One region of the Arthrobacter sp. K410C genome, then DNA from elsewhere that is predicted to be linked to it. Evidence: predicted binding sites of a transcription regulator. Region 1 holds the regulator's gene; each other region holds the start of a gene.
What was found. The regulator HrcA, encoded in region 1, represses chaperone genes, less so after heat shock. The targets are predictions, from matches to a motif close to TTNGCACTCGNNNNNNNCGAGTGCNAA.
Positions count from the first base shown of each region.

Region 2: the regulator HrcA is predicted to act here: its motif matches at 4,722-4,748, upstream of AC5RU7_RS04935 (Hsp20/alpha crystallin family protein).
Region 3: the regulator HrcA is predicted to act here: its motif matches at 1,958-1,984, upstream of AC5RU7_RS02405 (FmdB family zinc ribbon protein).

Region 1 is NZ_JBNHFJ010000022.1:326-7,096, forward strand. It holds gene AC5RU7_RS19205 (DUF4870 domain-containing protein) at 1-242, opposite strand, end outside; gene AC5RU7_RS19210 (DUF3097 domain-containing protein) at 365-1,213, opposite strand; gene hrcA (heat-inducible transcriptional repressor HrcA) at 1,404-2,417, shown strand; gene dnaJ (molecular chaperone DnaJ) at 2,499-3,626, shown strand; gene AC5RU7_RS19225 (16S rRNA (uracil(1498)-N(3))-methyltransferase) at 3,629-4,411, shown strand; gene AC5RU7_RS19230 (GerMN domain-containing protein) at 4,398-5,351, opposite strand; gene AC5RU7_RS19235 (PhoH family protein) at 5,650-6,735, shown strand; gene ybeY (rRNA maturation RNase YbeY) at 6,732-6,771, shown strand, end outside.
Region 2 is NZ_JBNHFJ010000001.1:1,026,258-1,033,092, forward strand. It holds gene AC5RU7_RS04915 (LCP family protein) at 1-143, shown strand, start outside; gene AC5RU7_RS04920 (alkaline phosphatase D family protein) at 333-2,021, shown strand; gene AC5RU7_RS04925 (histidine phosphatase family protein) at 2,151-2,927, shown strand; gene AC5RU7_RS04930 (NAD(P)H-hydrate dehydratase) at 2,896-3,837, shown strand; gene AC5RU7_RS04935 (Hsp20/alpha crystallin family protein) at 4,225-4,647, opposite strand; gene AC5RU7_RS04940 (S9 family peptidase) at 5,269-6,835, shown strand, end outside.
Region 3 is NZ_JBNHFJ010000001.1:500,171-507,005, reverse strand. It holds gene AC5RU7_RS02415 (AAA family ATPase) at 1-742, shown strand, start outside; gene AC5RU7_RS02410 (RcpC/CpaB family pilus assembly protein) at 784-1,518, opposite strand; gene AC5RU7_RS02405 (FmdB family zinc ribbon protein) at 1,624-1,902, opposite strand; gene AC5RU7_RS02400 (5-formyltetrahydrofolate cyclo-ligase) at 2,017-2,637, opposite strand; gene galU (UTP--glucose-1-phosphate uridylyltransferase GalU) at 2,745-3,650, shown strand; gene AC5RU7_RS02390 (GNAT family N-acetyltransferase) at 3,656-4,276, shown strand; gene AC5RU7_RS02385 (hypothetical protein) at 4,382-5,293, shown strand; tRNA gene AC5RU7_RS02380 (tRNA-Ala) at 5,424-5,496, shown strand; gene corA (magnesium/cobalt transporter CorA) at 5,669-6,664, opposite strand; gene AC5RU7_RS02370 (DUF1761 domain-containing protein) at 6,699-6,835, opposite strand, start outside.

The DNA.
Region 1 (6,771 bases):
GGTGGCAGGCTGAAGTTCAGGGCTTCCTTGGACTCCTGCGCCGTGAACGGCCCGCGGTCGCGGAAGATCAGGAAGATCAGCAGCGCAGGTACGCAACCGAGGATTCCGCCGAAGTGCGCCAGGGTGGCCCATTGCCTGTCCTCGCCTGCCGTCAGGGGCAGCGCGTTCGCCGGGACGCCATGGTATTCGGAGCGGCCTGCGCCGCCCTGGCTGTCCCTGTGATCACGGGTGTTTTCTGCCACAGTCTGTTTCCTTCGAGAGTGCAAATAGTGCGGAATGCCGGTGCTGCCTTGCTGCGGCCGCGGACAGTGCCGCAGGACCTGCAGTACCAAGAATACTGGCTATCCGGGACATGGCTCCCCATTCAGGGCACCGTGAGGAAGTCGATCACTTCCTCAACGCGGCCCAGCAGCGACGCCTCAAGGTCAGCGTAGCTGCGGACGGCACCCAGCAGCTTCTGCCACCCCAGCCCGATGTCCTCCTTCGTGGCGTGCGGCCAGCCGAAGGCCGCCAGCACGCCGGTCTTCCAGTCCTGGCCCCGGGGCACTACGGGCCACTGCTCGATCCCCAGGACAGCGGGCCTGATGGCCTGCCACACATCCACGTACGGGTGGCCCACGATCAGGACGTTCCCCGCGGCGCCGGGGGACGCCATCACGGCGTCGGCAATGCGGGACTCCTTCGAGTCCGGCACCAGGTGGTCCACGAGCACGCCCAGCCGCCGTCCCGGCCCGGGCCGGAAATCGGCCACCGCTCCGGCGAGGTCGTCAATGCCGTGCAGGGGTTCGACGACGATGCCCTCCACTCGAAGGTCGTCTCCCCAGACCTTCTCCACCAGTTCGGCGTCGTGCTTGCCTTCCACCCAGATGCGGCTGGCTTTGGCCACCTGGGCACGCTGGCCCGTGACCCGGACCGAGCCCGACGCCGTCCTGCCGGCTCCGGCGCCGGCAGCGGCACGCGGTGCCGGCGGCATCAGGCGGATGGCCTGGCCCTCCAGGAGGAAGCCGAAGCCGAGCCGGAACGTCCGTGACTTTCCCCGCCGGTCTTCCAGCGCCACCACGTGCATGCCGCCTGACTTTTCCACCCGCGTCACGGCACCAACCCACCCGGACTGCACGTCCTCCAGGACCATGCCGCGTTCAACGGGGACTTCGGGAAGTTGGGTGCGGACGGGGCCGGACATCTCCCGGGGCCCCCAGTTCTGGTAATCCATGGATCGACTCCGCCTAGCGCTAGATCAGTGCCGCCGGAATTTCGCCCGGAGCGGTACCAATGCTAACAACGGGGCGAGTCATAATAGACTGTTAGCACTTAGGCATGTCGAGTGCTAACCCTGATGGTTTTCCCTGATGTTTGTTGCACAGGGTGGCGCTGCCGCCCTGACCCTGGATTGGAGGTGGAGTGTGAGCGAGCCACGCAAACTGGAAGTGCTGCGGGCAATCGTGGAGGACTACGTCCACTCCCGCGAGCCCGTGGGTTCCAAGGCGCTGGTGGAAAGGCATCATCTCGGCGTATCCAGTGCAACAATCCGCAACGACATGGCAGCCCTGGAAGACGAAGGGCTCATCACCGCACCGCACACCAGTGCGGGCAGGATTCCCACGGACAAGGGCTACCGCCTGTTCGTTGACCAGATCTCGGCTGTGAAGCCGCTGTCCCAGGCTGAACGCCGCGCCATCCAGTCGCTGCTCGAAGGCTCCGACGACCTCGATGATGTCCTGGACCGGACCGTCCGGCTGCTGTCGCAACTGACCAACCAGGTGGCGGTGGTCCAGTATCCCCATCTGAGCCGGGCCCTGATCCGCCACATCGAATTCGTCCTGCTGGCACCGCGGAAAGTGCTGGTGGTTTTGATCGCCAACAGCGGCAAGGTGGAGCAGCGGGTCATCGACGTCGGCCAGGACCTCGGTGACGACGCCCTCGCCGCGCTCCGGACCCAGTTCCTCGGTTCCCTCGCCGGAACCCCGCTGGGCCAGTTAGGGCAGTCCCTGCCCGGCGTCGTCTCCGCCGTCGGCCCGGCGCAGCGGCCGGCTGCGCAGGCACTGGCCCACGGGCTGGAGCTCCTGGCGCACAGCAGCCGCGAGGAGCGCATGGTCATGGCGGGCACGGCGAACCTTGCCCGGTCCAACGTGGATTTCCCGCTCAGCATCGGACCTGTCCTGGAAGCCCTGGAGGAACAGGTGGTGATGCTGCGCCTGCTGAGCGAAATGGCGCAGGACCACCGTGGCGTGGCAGTCAGCATCGGGCGTGAGAACCCGTACGACGGCCTTGCCGAAGCTTCCGTGGTGGCCACCGGCTACGGTCCGGACAGCGCAGCGAAAATAGGCGTGCTGGGGCCCACGCGCATGGACTATCCCACCACTATGGCCGCCGTCAGGGCTGTTGCCCGCTACCTATCCCGGATTCTGGGGCCCTGAGCGGGGCGCCGGTTGCCCTGGCAGCCGGTCCGCGGAAGGACACCCCCACTGCATGCAGTCAACAAGGAAGAGATACGAACTTTGAGCAGCCACTACGACGTCCTTGGAGTCTCACCGGAGGCCACCGGAGAAGAAATCAAAAAGGCCTACCGCAAGCTGGCCCGTACCCTGCACCCGGACGTCAACCCGGGCGAGGAGGCCGCTGACCGCTTCAAGGCAGTGACCCATGCGTACGAAGTCCTCTCGGACCCCCAGAAGCGGCGCGTCTACGACACCACCGGCAACGAGAACGGCACGGACAACGGGTTCGGCGGCGGCAGCTACGCCGGGCAGGGCTTCGCATTCCAGGACATCTTCGACACCTTCTTCGGTGCCGGCGGCTCCACCGGTCCGGCCTCACGCGTCCGACGCGGCCAGGACGCCCTCATCAGCGTCCGGATCGACCTCCGTGACGCCGTGTTTGGCGTCAACAAGAAGCTCGAGGTGGATACGGCGGTCACCTGCCCCACCTGCGAAGGCTCCTGCTGCCAGCCCGGCACTCATCCGGAGCGCTGCGACATCTGCGGCGGCAGCGGCCAGGTCCAACGGGCAGTCCGTTCCATCCTCGGCCAGGTCATGACGGCTGCCCCCTGCGGCAGCTGCGAAGGATTCGGCACCGTCATCAGGGATCCCTGCAACGAGTGCAGCGGCCAGGGCCGCATCCGGAGCCGCCGTTCACTGACCATCAAGGTTCCTGCCGGCGTCGCCACCGGAACACGCATCCAGCTGTCCGGGCAGGGTGAGGCGGGACCCGCCGGTGGACCTTCCGGCGACCTCTACGTGGAGATCCGGGTCAACAACGATCCCACTTATGTCCGGGACGGGGACGACCTCCACGCCACCTTGAACATTCCCATGACGGCGGCCGCCCTTGGCACCGAGGTCAGCCTGGAAACCTTCGACGGCACGCAGGAAATCGACGTTAAGCCCGGCACCCAATCCGGTGAAATCATTACGCTTCGCGGTTTGGGCGTCACCCACCTTCGCGGGTATGGCCGTGGCGACCTCAAGGTCCACCTGCAGGTGGAGACTCCCGCCAAGCTCGATGCCGCCCAGGAAGACCTGCTGCGGCAGTTGGCCAAGCTCCGGGGTGAGCAGATCACTGACGGCAAGCTGGCTGCGAGCGGCGGCATGTTCGCCAAGCTTCGGGACCGCCTCGGTAACCTGTAGCGGTGAGCAACCCCGTCTTCTTCACCGCCGCCGGGTCCCTGGATGGAATGTCGCCGGGCGGCCGCTTCGTCCTGGAAGGGGCCGAGGCCAGGCATGCCGTCGCTGTCAAACGGCTTGAACCGGGCGAAGCCGTCGATATTGTCGACGGCGCCGGCACCAGGATGACAGGGCGGGTCGCCGCTGCTGCGCCGGCGGCCCTCGAGGTGGAGTGCGCGTCCGTAACCGTCGAACAGCGGCCGGACGTCCGGCTGGTGCTCGTCCAGGCCCTGGCAAAGGGCGACCGGGACGAGCTGGCCATCGAAACGGCCACCGAGCTGGGGGTCGACGCCGTGATCCCATGGCAGTCCGAGCGGTCCATCGTGCGGTGGAAAGGTGACCGCGCAGCGAAAGCCCACGCCAAATGGCAGTCGGTGGTGACCGCCGCCGCCAAGCAGGCACGGCGGTCCTGGGTGCCGGAGGTCCGCCCCGCCGTCGACACCGCCGCGCTTTCCGCAGCCGTCGAGGCCGCGGACCTGGCGGTCATCCTGCACGAGGACGCCGTCCGTCCGCTGCGCACCGTCCTTGAGGGTTGGCAGGCCGGCGGCGGGGGAGCGGAACACCGCGAGGTGCTCCTGATCGTAGGACCCGAGGGCGGGATCAGTCCCCGCGAAGTCACCCGGCTCTGCGACAAAGGCGCCGTGACCGCACTGCTGGGGCACCACGTCCTGCGGTCATCCACGGCAGGGCCGGCCGCCGTCGTGCTGGCCAGCGACATCCTAGGCCGCTGGACGGCTACCGCACCTTGAAGGCGCGGGTGTCCTCGAACTGGTCCGGACGGCCCCCGGTTCCGGCCTGCGCCACCCGCAGCTCGTAGTCACCGGCCGGCATGGTCAGGGCCAGGGTGAAAACCCCCGCCTGGCCCTGCTCGGGCGAGGCTGTTGTCTCCCCGGTGAGGAAGGGCTCCGTGCTGCCGTTGGTTCCGGACCGCAGGATTTGCCAGCGGAGCTTGCCGCCGGCGGTTGTGCTTCGTCCGGTGATCTTGACGCTGCCTCCGGGTACTTCCACGTTTTCCTGCGGATCGATAATCCAGACGGGCGCCACCAGGCCCGTGCTCCGGGTCATCAGTGCGCCGAGCGGGATGTGGTCGAACGCCAGGTAGTCCGTATGCCCGTCCACCAGGATTCGGACCCGGATCTGCTGCCCGGAGTCGATCAGGCCTGAGCTGGCGGCGGCGGCGGTTGCCGTGTAGACCAACTGCTGGATGGCCCGGGCGGCCATCTCCGCATCGAGGTTGCTGTTGAAGGCGTCCTCGGAGACGTCCACGGTGATGACGTCTTTACCCGAAATGGAGGTGGCGAGCGTGCCGGGGTTCTGCCAGGGCGTGAAGAAGTCGGGGTCGAGCGGCTTGTCCGACATCATGGAGCGCAGGGCCCGCGTCACGGGATTTTCCTGGTCCGGCACGTCCCGGAATTCGCGGTACAGGAAGACGTCGCTGCCGCTGCGGCCAATCCAGTACACCGGTGCCTTGTTCGAGGACTGGGTGGTTTCCAGCGGCGCACTCGTGGACGGCGCCTGTGCCGTGCCGGTGGCGATGGGATCGGTGGCCAGTGTGCCCGTGGGCGTCGGCCCGGCCTCGGCGATGCAGCCTGTCATGACCGGGACAGCTGCCAGGACTCCGGCCAGCAGGAGACCGCGCATGCGGCCCACGGCACGGCCCGCCCTCAGGGGCGCAGCGGATTCCGGCACGTTCGTCCTGTCCTTTCCTAACGTGGAGGGCCGATCCCCGGGCGGCCTGGTCATCCAGTTGCAGCTGGATTTCCAGCATGGCACACCCTGCAGGACCTGCCGGCCGCCAGCCCTCGCCTGCGCCCAACTGAAACGGGAACGATATGAGGCCGATATGAAGTTGATACCTAATGACGGAACTGGGTCATTCTTCGTCCATGCGACCGGTTCCCGTATCCGGCGCCGGCGGCTGCTGGCGTAATATGGAAAGACAATCTGTACCGACCTTGAGGGGACCACAGGCCAGCAGGCCATCACTATGACTGAATCAGCGAACGGAAAGCGCCGGTCCACCGGAGAGGGCAGCAGCGGGGAGTTCCCCCACTCCCTCCCGGGCATCCGGACTGAGGTGGTCCTTTTCGACAACTCCGATCAGATGGTCCAGTCGCTCGGCAGCCACGATGAGGCGCTGCGGTACATCGAGGAGCAGTTTCCGGACGTCAACTTCCACGTCCGCGGCAACGAGCTTTCCATCAGCGGACCCATCCATGACGTACCCCGGATCATGCGGCTGCTCCACGAAGTCCGCGGACTCGTGGCGCGCGGCACCATCATCAGCCCGGCGGTGCTGCAGCAGCTGGTGGCCCTGCTGCGCACCCAATCGTTGCAGAACCCTGTGGAGGTGCTCACCCACGACATCCTCTCCAGCCGCGGCAGGACAATCCGGCCGAAAACCCTGAACCAGAAAACCTACGTTGACGCCATCGACGACAACACGGTGATTTTCGGCATCGGACCTGCCGGCACCGGGAAGACCTACCTGGCCATGGCCAAGGCGGTCCAGGCCCTGCAGCAAAAAGAGGTTACCCGCATCATCCTGACCCGTCCGGCAGTGGAAGCCGGGGAACGCCTGGGGTTCCTGCCCGGGACGCTGAGCGACAAGATCGATCCGTACCTGCGCCCGCTCTACGACGCCCTCCACGACATGATGGACCCGGAGTCCATCCCCCGCTTGATGGCGGCCGGAACGATCGAAGTGGCGCCCCTGGCCTATATGCGCGGGCGCACCCTCAACGACGCGTTCATCATCCTTGATGAGGCGCAGAACACCACGCCCGAACAGATGAAGATGTTCCTGACACGCCTGGGCTTCGGATCCAAGATGGTGGTTACCGGAGACGTCACGCAGGTGGACCTTCCGTTCGGCACCCGGTCCGGGCTCCGAATCGTGGAGGACATCCTGCAGGGCATCGAGGGCGTCAACTTCTCGGTTTTGGATGCCGCCGACGTCGTCCGCCACCGCCTGGTTGGCGACATTGTCAACGCCTACAGCATCTGGGACGACGCCCAGAGGGCCCGCGCCAAACATTCAGCAGTTAAGGAAAAACGGGGGGAACGCGCTTGAGCATCGAGGTGAACAACGAGTCCGGGGTCCAGGTGG
Region 2 (6,835 bases), on a different contig from region 1:
ACGCAATCGGCACCCTGACCTTGCCCACGGCAGGTTCCGGGTTCGTGGCGGGCCAGTCCGTGCTGTTCCCGGACTACGGCGCCATTGCTGCGGTGGGGGCTGCCCTGCGGGATGGGCGGATCGCGGAGTTCGCCAGGCCCTAGGGTTCGCGGGCGACGCGCAGGGTCCCTGACGACGCGCAAACTCCCTGGCGCGGCTGAGATTTCGGCCGCGCCAGGGAATTTCCGTGTCGCGGGTGCATTTGAGCGTCGATTCGCGCTGTTCAGCCCCGCCTTACCGGGAGTTCACCCGCGGGAAAAGCTCCATGCCCCGGCTGGCGGAAACCTGAGGGCATGACTTCCGCTTCCCGCACTGAGATTTCCCGCCGCACCATCGTCAAGGGCTCGGTCCTGGCCGCCGCATTGGCGTCCGTGCCCGCCGCTGCCAGCGCCGGGCCCACCCGCTCCCCTGCCGGCGTGGCGCTGGTCCGCAACCGGCTCACCCTGCCCAGCGGCATCGCCACCGGCGACGTCACCTCGGATTCGGCGGTGCTGTGGTCCCGCGCGTCGGGTGCCGGCCGGATGACGGCGGTCCTCCGCGCAGTGGACGACGCCGGCGCGATCCTGCGCGGGCGCGGCGCCTTTGAGCGCACCCTGCGCGGGCCAAGGGCCACCCAGGCGTCCGACTTCACCGCCAAGATCCACGCCGGGAACCTGCCGTCCAACACGCGGTTCGCGCTGGAGATCAGCTTCGAGGACGACGGCGGCGCAGCCAGTGAAACGGTCCGCGGGACCTTCCGCACGGCCCCCGATGCCGGGACGTACAACGGCAAGGGCCGCACCGGCGAGACGAGCAACGGAGGTGGGGTCCCGGCGTCGTCCGCGCAAAGCTTCGTCTGGACCGGCGATACTGCCGGGCAGGGCTGGGGCATCAACGAGGAAATCGGCGGGATGCGCGGCTACCGGGCCATGCACCAGACCCGTCCGGACTTCTTCATCCACTCCGGCGACACCGTGTGTGCGGACGGACCGATCACCGAAACCGTTGTGGAGAAGGACGGGCAGGTGTGGCGGAACCTGGTGACCCAGGAGGTGTCCAAGGTGGCCGAAACGCTGGCCGAGTTCCGCGGCCGGCACCGGTATAACTCGATGGACGCGAACATGCGGGCCATGTTCGCGGACGTGCCCGTGATCGCGCAGTGGGACGACCACGAAACCACCAACAACTGGTACCCCGGCGAGATCCTGGAGGACCCCCGCTACACGGTGCGCGACGTGAACACGCTCGCCGCCCGCGGCCGGCAGGCGTGGCAGGAGAATATGCCCATCGCGGACAGTGCCGCGCTGTGGCGCCCGGGAACGTTCGACGACGCCGGCCAGTACCAGCCCGCGCGCATCTACCGGAAAATCTCCCGCGGCCCGCAGCTGGACATCTTCTGCCTGGACATGCGGGCCTTCAAATCCCCGAACACCGACGGCAAGGAAACCTACACCACCAACATCCTGGGCCAGGAGCAGGTGGACTGGCTGATCCGGGAAGTGTCGGCGTCGAAGGCCACCTGGAAGGTAATCGCAGCGGACATGCCCCTGGGCGTCATCGTGCCGGACGGTCCGGTCAACCAGGAAAGCGTTGCCAACCGCGACGCCGGTGTTCCGCTGGGCCGCGAGCTGGAAATCGCGGGGGTGCTCAGCGAGTTCAAGCGGAACCGGGTGAAGAACATCGTGTGGCTGACCGCGGACGTGCACTACTGCGCCGCGCACCACTACTCCCCCGAGCGTGCCGCGTTCACAGACTTCGACCCCTTCTGGGAGTTCGTGGCCGGGCCCATCGCCGCCGGATCCTTCGGGCCGAACGCGATGGACGGCACGTTCGGGCCGGAGGTGGTGTTCTCGAAGGCCGGCCGCTTCCCGGGTGAGTCACCGCGCGACGGCGAAAACCAGTTCTTCGGGCACGTCCAGCTTGATTCCGAAACCTTCACGGTGAGCCTGCGCAACGCCAACGGCGCCACCGTGTTCTCCAAGGTGCTGACGCCGGAGCGGTAGGTCTTTCGACGGCGGCGGCGGCGGCCCAGGGTGCCGCCGCCGTCGTAATCCGGTTATTTTCCCCGCCCCGTGGGTACGCCGCTGGTAGTGTTCCTGCATTCGGCACGCACACGGACGGGGTGATCTTTCTTGAACGAAAACGGACTGACACAGGCTGTGCAGGAGGCCGGGGCGGTGGAGCTGCTGCTCATCCGGCACGGTGAAAGCGAAGGCAACGTGGCGGCCACGGAGGCCCGGCTTGCGGGGGCGGAGGTCATCGACGTGCCGGCCCGCGATGCCGACGTAAACCTGTCCGGCACGGGGCAGGAACAGGCCAAGGCGCTGGGCACCGCGCTGGCCCGGATCGCCGAGGAGTTCCGGCCCGATGCAGTGGTGTCCTCCCCCTACGCCCGGGCCCGGCAGACGGCGGAGATTGCCGTGGAGGCGGCGGGCTGGCCGGTGGAAGTGCGCGCCGATGAACGGCTGCGCGACCGTGAACTGGGCATCCTGGACCGGCTGACCCGGCTGGGCGTGGAGAAGCGCTACCCGGACGAGGTGGAACGCCGGTCCTGGCTGGGCAAGCTGTACTACCGGCCGCCGGGCGGTGAGTCCTGGGCGGACGTGGCCCTCCGGCTGCGTTCGGTCCTCGATGAGCTGAACAACCTGGGCAGCGGCCACCGCGTGATGCTCGTCTGCCACGACGCCGTGATCATGCTGTTCCGCTACGTGCTGGAGGGCATGTCCGAGCGGGAACTCCTGGACCTTGCTGCGAGCACATCCATCCTGAACGCGTCGATCACCAGGTATGTGCGTCCGTCCGGCGCCGGGCCGTGGACCTTGGAGAGCTTCAATGTGGCCGACCACCTCACGGAGCAGGGCGTGGAGGTCACCGAGCATGCAGGGGACACGAGTGTCCACCCGCGGTGACGGGACCAGCCCCGTGCTGGTGACGCCGTCGCTGCTGCGCGAGTGGCCGCTGCCGGCTCCGGGTGAGGACAAGTATTCACGGGGCTCGGTGCTGGTGATCGGCGGGGCGCGGGCCACTCCCGGCGCTGTCCTGCTCGCCGGAACCGCAGCGCTGCGCGCCGGTGCCGGGAAGCTGACGGTGGCCGTTGCAGAGTCTGTGGCCGTGCAGATGGGGGTGGCGCTGCCGGAGTGCGGTGCGATCGCCCTGCCGGAGACCGCCGACGGATCGGTCAAGGCTGATGGGCTGGACCGGATCTCCTCCTACCTGGACCGGGCGGACGCCATCCTGGTGGGCCCGGGCCTGGACGACCCCGGACTGGCTGAAGAACTGTTGCGGGCCCTGCTGGAGCGGGAGTCCGCCGACGGCGGGCCGGATGGTGAAGGGGGCGCCGCCGTCGTGCTTGACGCCTATGCCCTGGGCGGCTTGACCAAGGTTGAAGAGCAGCTGGAACCGTGGCGCGGACGGCTGATCCTGACCCCGAACCCGAAGGAAACGGAGATCCTGCTGGGCCGGGACCTTGGGGACCTGGAAAGCGACGTGGCCGCTGTTGCCAGGCGGTTCGACGCCGTGGTGAGCTGCCAGGGCATCGTTGCCCAGCCACCCGGTGCGGAGGGCGGCGGGGAACCGGAGCTGTGGAAGATCACCACCGGGTACGGCGGCCTGGGGACCTCCGGCAGCGGGGATGTCCTGGCCGGGGCAATTGCCGGCCTGAAGGCCCGCGGGACCAGCGGGGCACAGGCGGCGTGCTGGGGAACGCACCTGCACGCGGCGGCTGCCGACCGGCTGGCCAGCAGGATGGGCCCGCTCGGGTTCCTTGCCCGCGAACTCGCCGACGAACTGCCCGCGCTGATGCTGGAACTGAACACCTGAGTCCCGGGACAAGGAAACCCTGCCCGTGCGCAAAGGGATGGCCCCCTGCTTGGAAGCTCGGGGGCCATCGTATCGGAGGGGATCACTCGCAACTGCCGATGCGCTACCGGCGCTGTGGCGTTCCTTAAAGGCAAACCGCCCAAAACTGGCAGATACAACGCGTTCGGATCCTCCCGGTAACCCTGTTCTAGCACCAGCATGCGGACCAAGACAAGGCATCCCCGCCGGTAACTTTGGACGACCCCCGGCCGGAGCCGGGGGCCACCGTATCGGGAAGTACGGGTTGACGCTGCCGATGCGCTGTCTGGCGCTGTGGCGTGCACTCGGTGCGACCCGCCCCATCATGGCAGTCAACAGAGAACCCGACGTCCCGATCCCTGGAGGGAACTAGGCCGCGATCTCCTGCTTTGTCCCCTTTGTCTCGATCTCGATCTTCCGCGGCTGGGCCTTTTCGGCGACAGGAATCCGCAGCGTCAGGACACCGGCATCGTAGCTTGCCTTGATCTTGTCGACATCCAGGGTGTCCCCGAGGATCAGCTGGCGGCTGAAGACGCCGCGCGGCCTCTCGGAGGCGACCAATTCGGTGTCCTTGCCCGCAACGTCAGGCCGCTCGGCCCGCACCGTCAGGACATTCCGTTCCACATCCAGATCCACTGAATCCACCGCGACGCCGGGCAGATCGAAGGCCACGACAAATTCCTTGTCCTCCCGCCAGGCGTCCATCGGCATAGCTGCCGGACGCGCTGCCGTTCCGAGGACCTGCTGGGCCAGCCTGTCCAGCTCGCGGAACGGATCGGTTCGCATCAACATGGCTTCCCTCCTCGTAAGAGATGGTCCAACATCGTTTCGAGATCAGCCGATCTGTATTGGCTGATATAGATTTTTTAGCACTCCAGAAGTAGATCTGCAAGCGGTGCAGGAAGGAAATTTGCAACTTTTTTGGACCGGTTTTGGGCAAGGAAAAGGGGCCTCCCACGGTCCGCGGAAGGCCCCCTCCGGCTGGTCCCTGCTAGCTCCGGGTTGGGTCCGGGCGCAGCGGCGCCGGCCCCGGATCGGGCACGGGCAGCGGGCCGGGAGACGGCGGCGCCGGGAACGGGTTGGGGGACGGATGCCCGGGCTGGGGCTGGGTGGGATCTGGCGGTGTGGGTTCAGGGCCTGGTTCCGGCGGAAACGGCTCGGGTTCGTGCACTGGCGGGATGGTCATAAACTTCCCCTCTCACGCGTGGCTGATGTGCCTGGCGTGATCAGGATACGCCTGCCGCCTGAAGGCCACTAGGCCCCCGTCCCGGCCGGTTGCCCTGTCAGTTATGGTCGTCAAAACTTCAGTTTGGGGACCATAAGTGACAGGGCATCGCGACGGCGGTTGTGGGTTCAGTCCCCCGGTAGCGAACGGGCCCGGCCTTTCGCGGAGGCGGTGGATATATTGAAGGCATGACCTCCACTCCGCTGCAGGATTCCGCCAGCACGCCCGCGTCCGCCGCCACGCCGCCTGTGGCCAGGAAGGTCCCCCTGGAGCGGACGCACCACGGGGACACTTTCGTTGACAACTACGAGTGGCTGCGGGACAAGGAATCCGCCGAGGTGGTGGAGCACCTGAAGGCCGAGAACGCCTACCAGGAAGCGGTCACCGCCCACCAGGAGCCGCTCCGCGAAGCCATCTTCCAGGAGATCAAGGGCCGCACCCAGGAAACCGACCTCTCGGTTCCGCACCGCAAGGACGACTGGTGGTACTACAGCCGCTCCGTGGAGGGCAAGGAATACGGCATCCAGTGCCGGGTCAGGGCCGCCGACACCGGGGACAGGATTGCCGACTGGACCCCGCCGGCCGTGGAGCCCGGCGTCGCGATTCCCGGTGAGGAAGTCCTGCTGGACGGCAACGTCGAGGCTGAGGGCAAGCCCTTCTTTTCCGTGGGCGGCTCGGCCGTAACCGTGGACGGCAACCTCTACGCCTACGCCGTGGACAACTCCGGCGACGAGCGCTTCACCCTCCGGATCAAGGACCTCCGCACCGGCGAACTGCTGCCGGACGTCATCGAGAACGTCTTCTACGGCGTCTCGTTCTCCCCGGACGGCGCGCGCATCTTCTACACCGTGGTGGATGATTCCTGGCGCCCGTACCAGGTGAAGGCGCACGTGCTGGGCACGCCCGTCACCGACGACGTGGTTATCTACCAGGAAGACGACGCCGCGATGTGGCTGGGCTTTGAGCTCTCCGCGGACCGGCGCTACCTGGTGCTGGGCATCGGCTGCTCCGAATACAGCGAAACCCGGCTGCTCCGTTTCGACGACCCCTCCGGGACCGTCCGGACGGTTATTTCCCGCAACGAGCGGGTCCTTTACGAGGCCGAGCCGTTCCTGCTGGAGGGCCCGGACGGGCAGAAATCAGAGCGTATCCTCCTCACGCACAACCGCGGCGCCATCAACTCCATGGTTTCGCTGGCGGATCCGGCCGAGCTGGAGAAGCCGCTGGCCCAGCAGACGTGGCAGACCGTCGTCGCACATTCCGACGACGTCCGGGTCAACGGCGCGGGCGTCACCGCCACGCACCTGATCGTGTCCATCCGGAAGGACACCATTGAACGGGTACAGGTGATGGGCCTCGCCGGGCTGGGCACGCCGGCACAAGAATCCCCGGTGGAGCCGGCATTCGACGAGGAGCTCTACACCGCAGGCGTCAGCGGATCAGACTATGAGGCCCCCGTCATCCGGCTGGGCTACACCTCCTATTTCACGCCGTCGCGCGTCTACGACTTCGTCCTGCCCACCCCGGAACAGCCCGCCGGCGAGCTGCTGCTGCGGAAGGAAAGCCCGGTGCTGGGCGGCTACGACGGCAGCGACTACGTGGCCACCCGCGAATGGGCGACGGCGGCGGACGGCACCCGGATCCCGCTCTCGGTGCTGCGGCACAAGGGCGTCAAGCAGGATTCGACGGCGGCGGGCCTGGTGTACGGGTACGGCTCCTACGAGCTGAGCATGGATCCGGGCTTCGGCATTGCGC
Region 3 (6,835 bases), on a different contig from region 1:
GGGCGACCGGCTGCGGGCACGCGGTGCGCGGGTCTGGCACCAGTACGACGGCGCCATCGACGTGGTGGCCGCCGCCGATCCGCTGAACACCATGGGCCAGGACGACGCCGATCTTCCCTGGCCGGTGGCTATCGAGTCCGACGGCACGGAACAGTACCGCACCATGAGTGTCCGGGAGCGGAGCAGGCTGCGTCCCCAGCTGCTCGAACGGCTTGGCTGGCGGTACATGCCCTTGTGGACCATCGAGGTTTTCACCGATCCGTCCGCCTGTGCAGACCGGATCGCCAAGTACCTCGGACTGGAAAAGATTGTACTTCCGGGACGGGTGGCTTCGCCCGGATTCCTTGACGACGACGTCGACCAGGCGCTGAATGATATTGATGCCGTGGCGGAGTCCGCTCCGGCATCGAACGTTACGCGTTTCCCGGGCCCGGCTTCCGGACGGCGGGCCGGCAACGCAGTACGTGCCGGTCATCAGGCAGCCGCCGCGGACCGGCAGGACAGCAAGGAGGCGGCCCCGGTGGGCAGCGACGAGAAGACCAACAGCACCAACAGCGAAGCGCCGCCCGCAGACGGTGACGAGACAGCGGAAGCGCCTGCGTCGGCCGCCCGTGCCGGCCAGAAGCCGGCGGAGGGCATCCTGCCCGCCCGGGCTGCCGAGGATGATCCGCGGGCGTGGGGCGACCGTGACGATGACCATGACGCATGGCTGAAGGAACAGAAGCCGCCGCACTGGGGGTGACACCTTCGTAGGCCCCGGCGCCGCCTGAAGGAGGCAGCCGGTTACGGCGGTCCGACCAGGACAAAGAACAGCTTGCCTTGCGTGGAGGCACCGGCCAGCCGGGCCGCCTGTTCCGCGTTGGCGGCCACGACGATCAGGCCGTCAGTCTCCTGCGTGCCAAGCCATTGCCCGCCCTGCCCGCCGGTTGCCGAGGTCCACAGCACGGGCACCGCCGCGGCCAGGACTTCGGACGGTGTTTGCTGGTCGAAACCGTTCCCCCCGGTCAGCACCACGTTCACCAGCTGCCCGGGGGAAACCAACTGGATGGACGACGGGTCCGCCATCCGAAGGGGCACTGCAGCTGAGCCGGCAGGACTGCCGGTGAGGAGGCCGGGCCCCAGCAGCTGGGCATCCGCCAGCAGCTGGCCCTTGCGCAGCGGGGCAGCCAGCTGCCTGCCGGACGCTTCGCCGGGTTCGCGCAGGACGCCGTCCGCGAGCATGCCCGGAGGAACCTGGATCGCGGAAAGGTCAGTGGCCGCAAGGGCAGACCCGGCAGGCAGGTCCCGGGCGGCGGCCAGTGCGGTGACGGTGTGGACCGGTGCCGGCGTGAGCTGGTGGACGGTGAGTGCCGCCGCTGCACACAGCAACAGGGCAATGGCAAGTCGGCGGTTGCGGCTCAGCCAGCCGCCAAACCTGGCATTGGGACGGGCAATGGAGCGGCCGGAGGGAACCGGCCGGCCGGGACGTCGAAGGAATCCGGAAGCTTCCCGGCGGGCACGGAAGGGATGAGCAGGCATGCCGCCACGCTAGGCGCCCCAAATATGCAAAAGACAGCGGCCCCGCACCTATGTGGACAATGTCCCATCGGTGCAGGGCCGCCGTCGTAACGGCGGAAGCCGGAATCAGCTGGCGGCAGCCGCAGCTGCCGGAGCGGGAGCGGAAGGTGCCGCTGCCGGAGCAGGCGTGGAAGAAGCCGGCGCTGCGGAGACGGTGTTGCCCTTGGAGTCCCGGGAATCGGTCCGGTAGAAGCCGGAGCCCTTGAACACGACACCCACGCTGTTGAACTTCTTGCGCAGCGCGCCCTGGCATTCCGGGCACGACGTCAGTGAGCTGTCCGAGAACGACTGGACGATGTCGAAGGCGTGGCCGCAATCCTTGCAGGCGTAAGCATATGTTGGCACTGGTGCTCCTCCTCTTGGGCAAACGAGAGGTCCCGTGCTGCCACCTGGTAATCCATTAGCAGTCGCAGGGCCTGAGTGCTAATTCTATCATCCCGTTGCGGCCACCCGCCTGACTTATGCGATCTTGCCCAACGGCCTAAGCCCCGACGGGACAAGGACGGCGGGAACAGGACGGTCGAACTCCTCGGCAGGAATCCGGCCCGCCGGGAGGAGTTCATCGTCATAGATAACAGCGGCCAGCGGGATTTCCTTCCCGGCGGTGGCAAGGTGGCCCAGGAACTTGTCGTAGTAGCCGCCGCCCTGGCCCACCCTGTTGCCGTCGAGATCCACGGCGGTAGCAGGGATGAACAGTGCTGTGGCCTCGCCGGCAACATCCGGTCCGTGGCGGGGCCCAACCGGTTCCATGATGGGTGCGTACCTGCTGCGTTCCAGGGTGCTGTCCGGGCCCCAGATAACCCAGCTCAACTCACGGCCCGGCTCGCAAACGGGGAGCAGGACCTTGTGGCCGTTGCCGTGGAGGGCGGCGATGAGGGGCAGCGTGGGCGGCTCGACGCCAGTACCGAGATACACGCAGAACGTCGCCGGCCTTCCGCCGGACATGGATTCGGCCCAGGCGGCACCATGCATGGCCAGGGCAGCGCCGGCGGCTTCCAGTTCTTCAGGGGTCAGTGCTGCCCTTCGCCGGCGGTGGGCTGTCCGGATGTCGTCCTTGGCGGTGGCTTGCTGTTGGGTCATTGTGTCTCCTTATTACCCGTGCTGGGGGGTTGGTACGCCGGTTCCGGCGCGGCTGCCCGCCGGTCCGTTGATTACTGAATGCTTGACGCTGACGTTAGATTAGTCCGGTGAGTACCCGTAACCCGAGAGTCCGCAAAGCCGTCATCCCCGCTGCCGGTCTGGGCACCAGGTTCCTTCCTGCCACCAAGGCTATGCCCAAGGAAATGCTGCCTGTGGTGGACAAGCCTGCCATCCAGTATGTGGTGGAGGAAGCCGTGCAGGTGGGGCTGAATGACGTTCTGATGATCACGGGACGTAACAAGCGGGCTCTGGAGGACCACTTTGACCGGGTCCCGGCCTTGGAGTCAACGCTTGCCGACAAAGGGGACACTGAGAAACTGGCGTCCATCCAGGCGGCCAGCAACCTTGGCGACATCCATTACGTGCGCCAGGGCGATCCCAATGGGCTGGGCCACGCCGTCCTCCGGGCCAAGCAGCACGTTGGCGATGAAGCCTTCGCCGTGCTGCTGGGGGATGACCTCATTGATGCCCGTGACGAACTGCTCAGCACCATGATCGATGTCCAGGCCAAGACCGGCGGGTCTGTGGTCGCCCTCATCGAGGTGGAACCGTCACAGATCAGCTCCTACGGCTGTGCGGACATCCAGGACATCGACGGCGAAAGCTTTGTGCGGGTCAACGGGCTGGTCGAGAAGCCGTCCGCTGATGAAGCGCCGTCAAACCTTGCTGTTATTGGCCGCTACGTCCTGCATCCGTCCGTCTTCGAAGTTCTGGAGCGCACCGGCCCCGGACGCGGCGGAGAGATCCAGCTGACGGACGCACTGCAGGAGCTCGCCACCGGGAGCGGCGAAGGCCGCGGCGTTTACGGTGTTGTGTTCCGGGGACGCCGCTACGATACGGGCGACAAGCTCAGCTACCTCAAGGCATGCCTGCAGCTCGCCATCGACAGCGAGGACCTCGGCCCGGGCCTGCGGGAGTGGCTGCCGGGGTTCACCGACGGCCTGTCCAAGTAGCAGCTGTGCGATTCGGCCCCATCTGGCCCGTAACCCTGGAGTGCGGCGACCTGGTCCTGCGGCCCATCAGGTACCGGGACAAAAAGGAGTGGACGGAGGTCAGGTCCCGCAACAGCGACTGGCTTGCACCGTGGGAGGCGTCCAACCCGGACCCGCGCGCAGGCCTTCCGGACTACCGGCAGATGGTCCGTTCGTTGAATACGCAGGCCGCCCAGGCCACCGCCCTGCCCTTCGTGATCACGGAGAGAACTCCGGGGCTGCGAAATCCGCCAATCATCGGCCAGTTGACGGTCTCCTCCATCGTGTGGGGGTCGGCGATGATGGCCACCCTGGGATATTGGGTGGACCAGGCCAGGGCCGGGCGCGGAATCGCCCCCACTGCAGTGGCCCTGGTGACCGACCACTGCTTCCAGACCCTGGGGCTGCACCGGATGGAAATCAACATCCGGCCTGAAAATGCGCCCAGCCTGCGGGTGGTGGAGAAGCTGGGCTTCCGGGACGAGGGCTACCGGCCCCGCTACCTCCACATCAACGGCGAATGGGCCGACCACCGGTCGTTCGCCCTGACATCGGAAGAGGTCCCGGAAGGCCTGTTGACACGCTGGCTCGCCACCAGGCCGTCATAAATCCACTCATTTGCTCCCCGGCCTGCGACACACCGCGGCTAATGCCGCAGCAGGAGGCCTGATGCTCATACGGTTTTGAGTGTGGACTTCCCCCTTAGCAGCTCAGTGATCCTTGTGGTTGCCGTCGTGCTCTGGATTGTGTGGGTTGCCCCCTACGTCCTCCGGAACCGCCGGCACCAGTTCCAGCCCGCCGGTGATTTTCTGGCAGACGCCCCAGCCGAGGAAAGACCGGATCAGCCAGCCGGTCTGGTACTGAACGTCGCCGCCCAGCAGGAGAAGCCCATGGAAGCCAGGAAGAGCGCCGGACCCTCCGCCAAGCCTGCCGGCCCGGCACCCGCCGGCCGCCTCCGGATCCGTTACGGCCGGACCGCACTGGCGCTTGCCGGACTCCTGTCTTTGATGACGTCACTGGTTTCCGCAATTCTGCTGCCTTTTGGCCTCGGCTCACCTTTCCTGCCGCTGGCCTGTGCGGCACTGACGGCGGTGTCCGTCGCCATCCTGCGCTGGCTGGCTGTCCGCGACCGCAAGGCCAAGGTCAACGCGGCTTTTCGCTCGGCTATGAGCGCACCGCCGGTTAGACACGTATCCGAAAGGATTCCGCCGAAGCCGGAGTCGGCCCCCGCTCCCCGGGAAAGCCCGCTCTTTGACGCCGAGGCCCACCAGCCGAAGGTCCAGCAGCTGACAGCCCAGGAACTTCGCGAGGCAGCCCTGGCCGTTGCCGTTGCGGCGGGTGATCCGAGTGCGGCTGCGGCGGCATCGGGGACTCCCGCCGGTACCCCCTGGGAGCCGGTAGAGGTTCCGAAGCCTGTATACGTTGATGCCGCCAAGGCCGAACGCCCAGAGCCTGAGCCGCTTGAGCTGCCGGCCGCGCCGAAGGCAGTGGGCAAGCCGTCCCTGAAGCAGGGTGCAGCAGGGACGCCTGCCGCTGCTGCACCGGCTGCAGAAGCCCAGCAGCTCAGCAAGGCACAGAGCGCACTGAGCAACCTCGACGACGTCCTGCAGCGCCGCCGCGCATAAACCTTGGCGGGCGGTACGACGGCGGCATCCGGGGTGCTGCTGCCCCTCACCAGGGTGCGGATTGGCATTGGGACGGGAAAATTTGTAGCCTAGGGTCACCGGTCCAGCACCTGCACCAAGTGGCCGTTCCGGGGCTATAGCTCAGTTGGTAGAGCGCTTCGTTCGCATCGAAGAGGTCAGGGGTTCGAATCCCCTTAGCTCCACAAATGTGAGGAGTGGGGTCGTCCTTCTGGGATGGTTCTGTCCTCGGTAACACCCCGGTCTTCGGACCGAGGTGTTCTTCTTTGGAATCCCGGATCTGCCAGTCCACCCTGTGCCGCGCCCTTTGATGGCCAGTAATTGCCAGTTCTCTCGGGAGGCGGGATGGCCAGGACCCTACAGCCAGCCCTTCTTTTTGAAGATGCCATACATTCCCACCCCCACCGCCGCCATGAGGCCGATCGCCATCGGGTAGCCAAAGGCCCAGTGCAGCTCGGGCATGTAGTCGAAGTTCATGCCGTAGATCCCGGCCACGAACGAGGGCGCAAACAAGATGGCGGCCCAGGAGGAAATCTTCTTGACCTGCTCGTTCTGCGCGGCGCTGGCCTCATTCTGGCGGTTGGCCGTCAGGGTGCCGTCAAGCGTCAGGGCATTCTGCAGCAGGTCCCGGAACGAGTCTGCCCGGGAGATCACCCGTTCAACGTGGTCCTCCACGTCGCGCAGGCTGTGCTGGAGCTCGCTTTCCACACCGTACTTCGCGAAGCCCCGCTTGAGCTGGTGCATCATGTCCGGCAAGGGATGGATGGCGCGCTGGAACTGGATCACTTCCCGGGCCAGTTCGTAAATCCGGCGGGAGACGGTGGAATCGCCGCTGAAGAGCTGGTCCTCGATCTCGTCGATGTCATTCTCAAGCCCTGCGACTACCGGGGCATAATCGTCAACCACTGCGTCCAGGAGGGCGTACAGCACCGCTTCAGGGCCGTGCCGGAGAAGGTCAGGCCTGCCTTCGAGCCGTTTCCTTACGCGGGCCACACCGGCCGTCTCGGCATGCCGCACGGTGACCACGAAGTTCTTTCCCGTGAAGATGTGGAGTTCCCCGAATTCCACTGTTTCACTGGCGTCCAGGTAGCGTGCCGGCCGGAGGACGGTAAAGAGGTTGTCCCCGTAGCGCTCCAACTTAGGGCGCTGGTGGGCTGAGATGGCATCCTCCACCGCGAGGGCGTGGAGCCCGAACTCCGCGGCCACGGCGGCCATCTCAACCTTGGTGGGACGGTACAGCCCAATCCACGCCATCCCGCCGTGGTGCGCCAGCGTCTCGAATGTCTGCTCCAGGTTTTCCGGCTCGGCATGGCGGACGCCGTCAACGTAGACGGCATTGTCGATGATGGTCATGCGCAGGTGCCTTCGCTGTACGTGCTCACGATGGTCAGGACATCGCTCCGATAATGGCGCCGGACACGGCCATCGCCACCAGGTCATGGCCGGCGTCGATCACTGTCACTGCAGCCGGGCGGCCTGCAAAACCGTTGTGGATCACATGGCCTCCGGCACGGAAGACAAGTC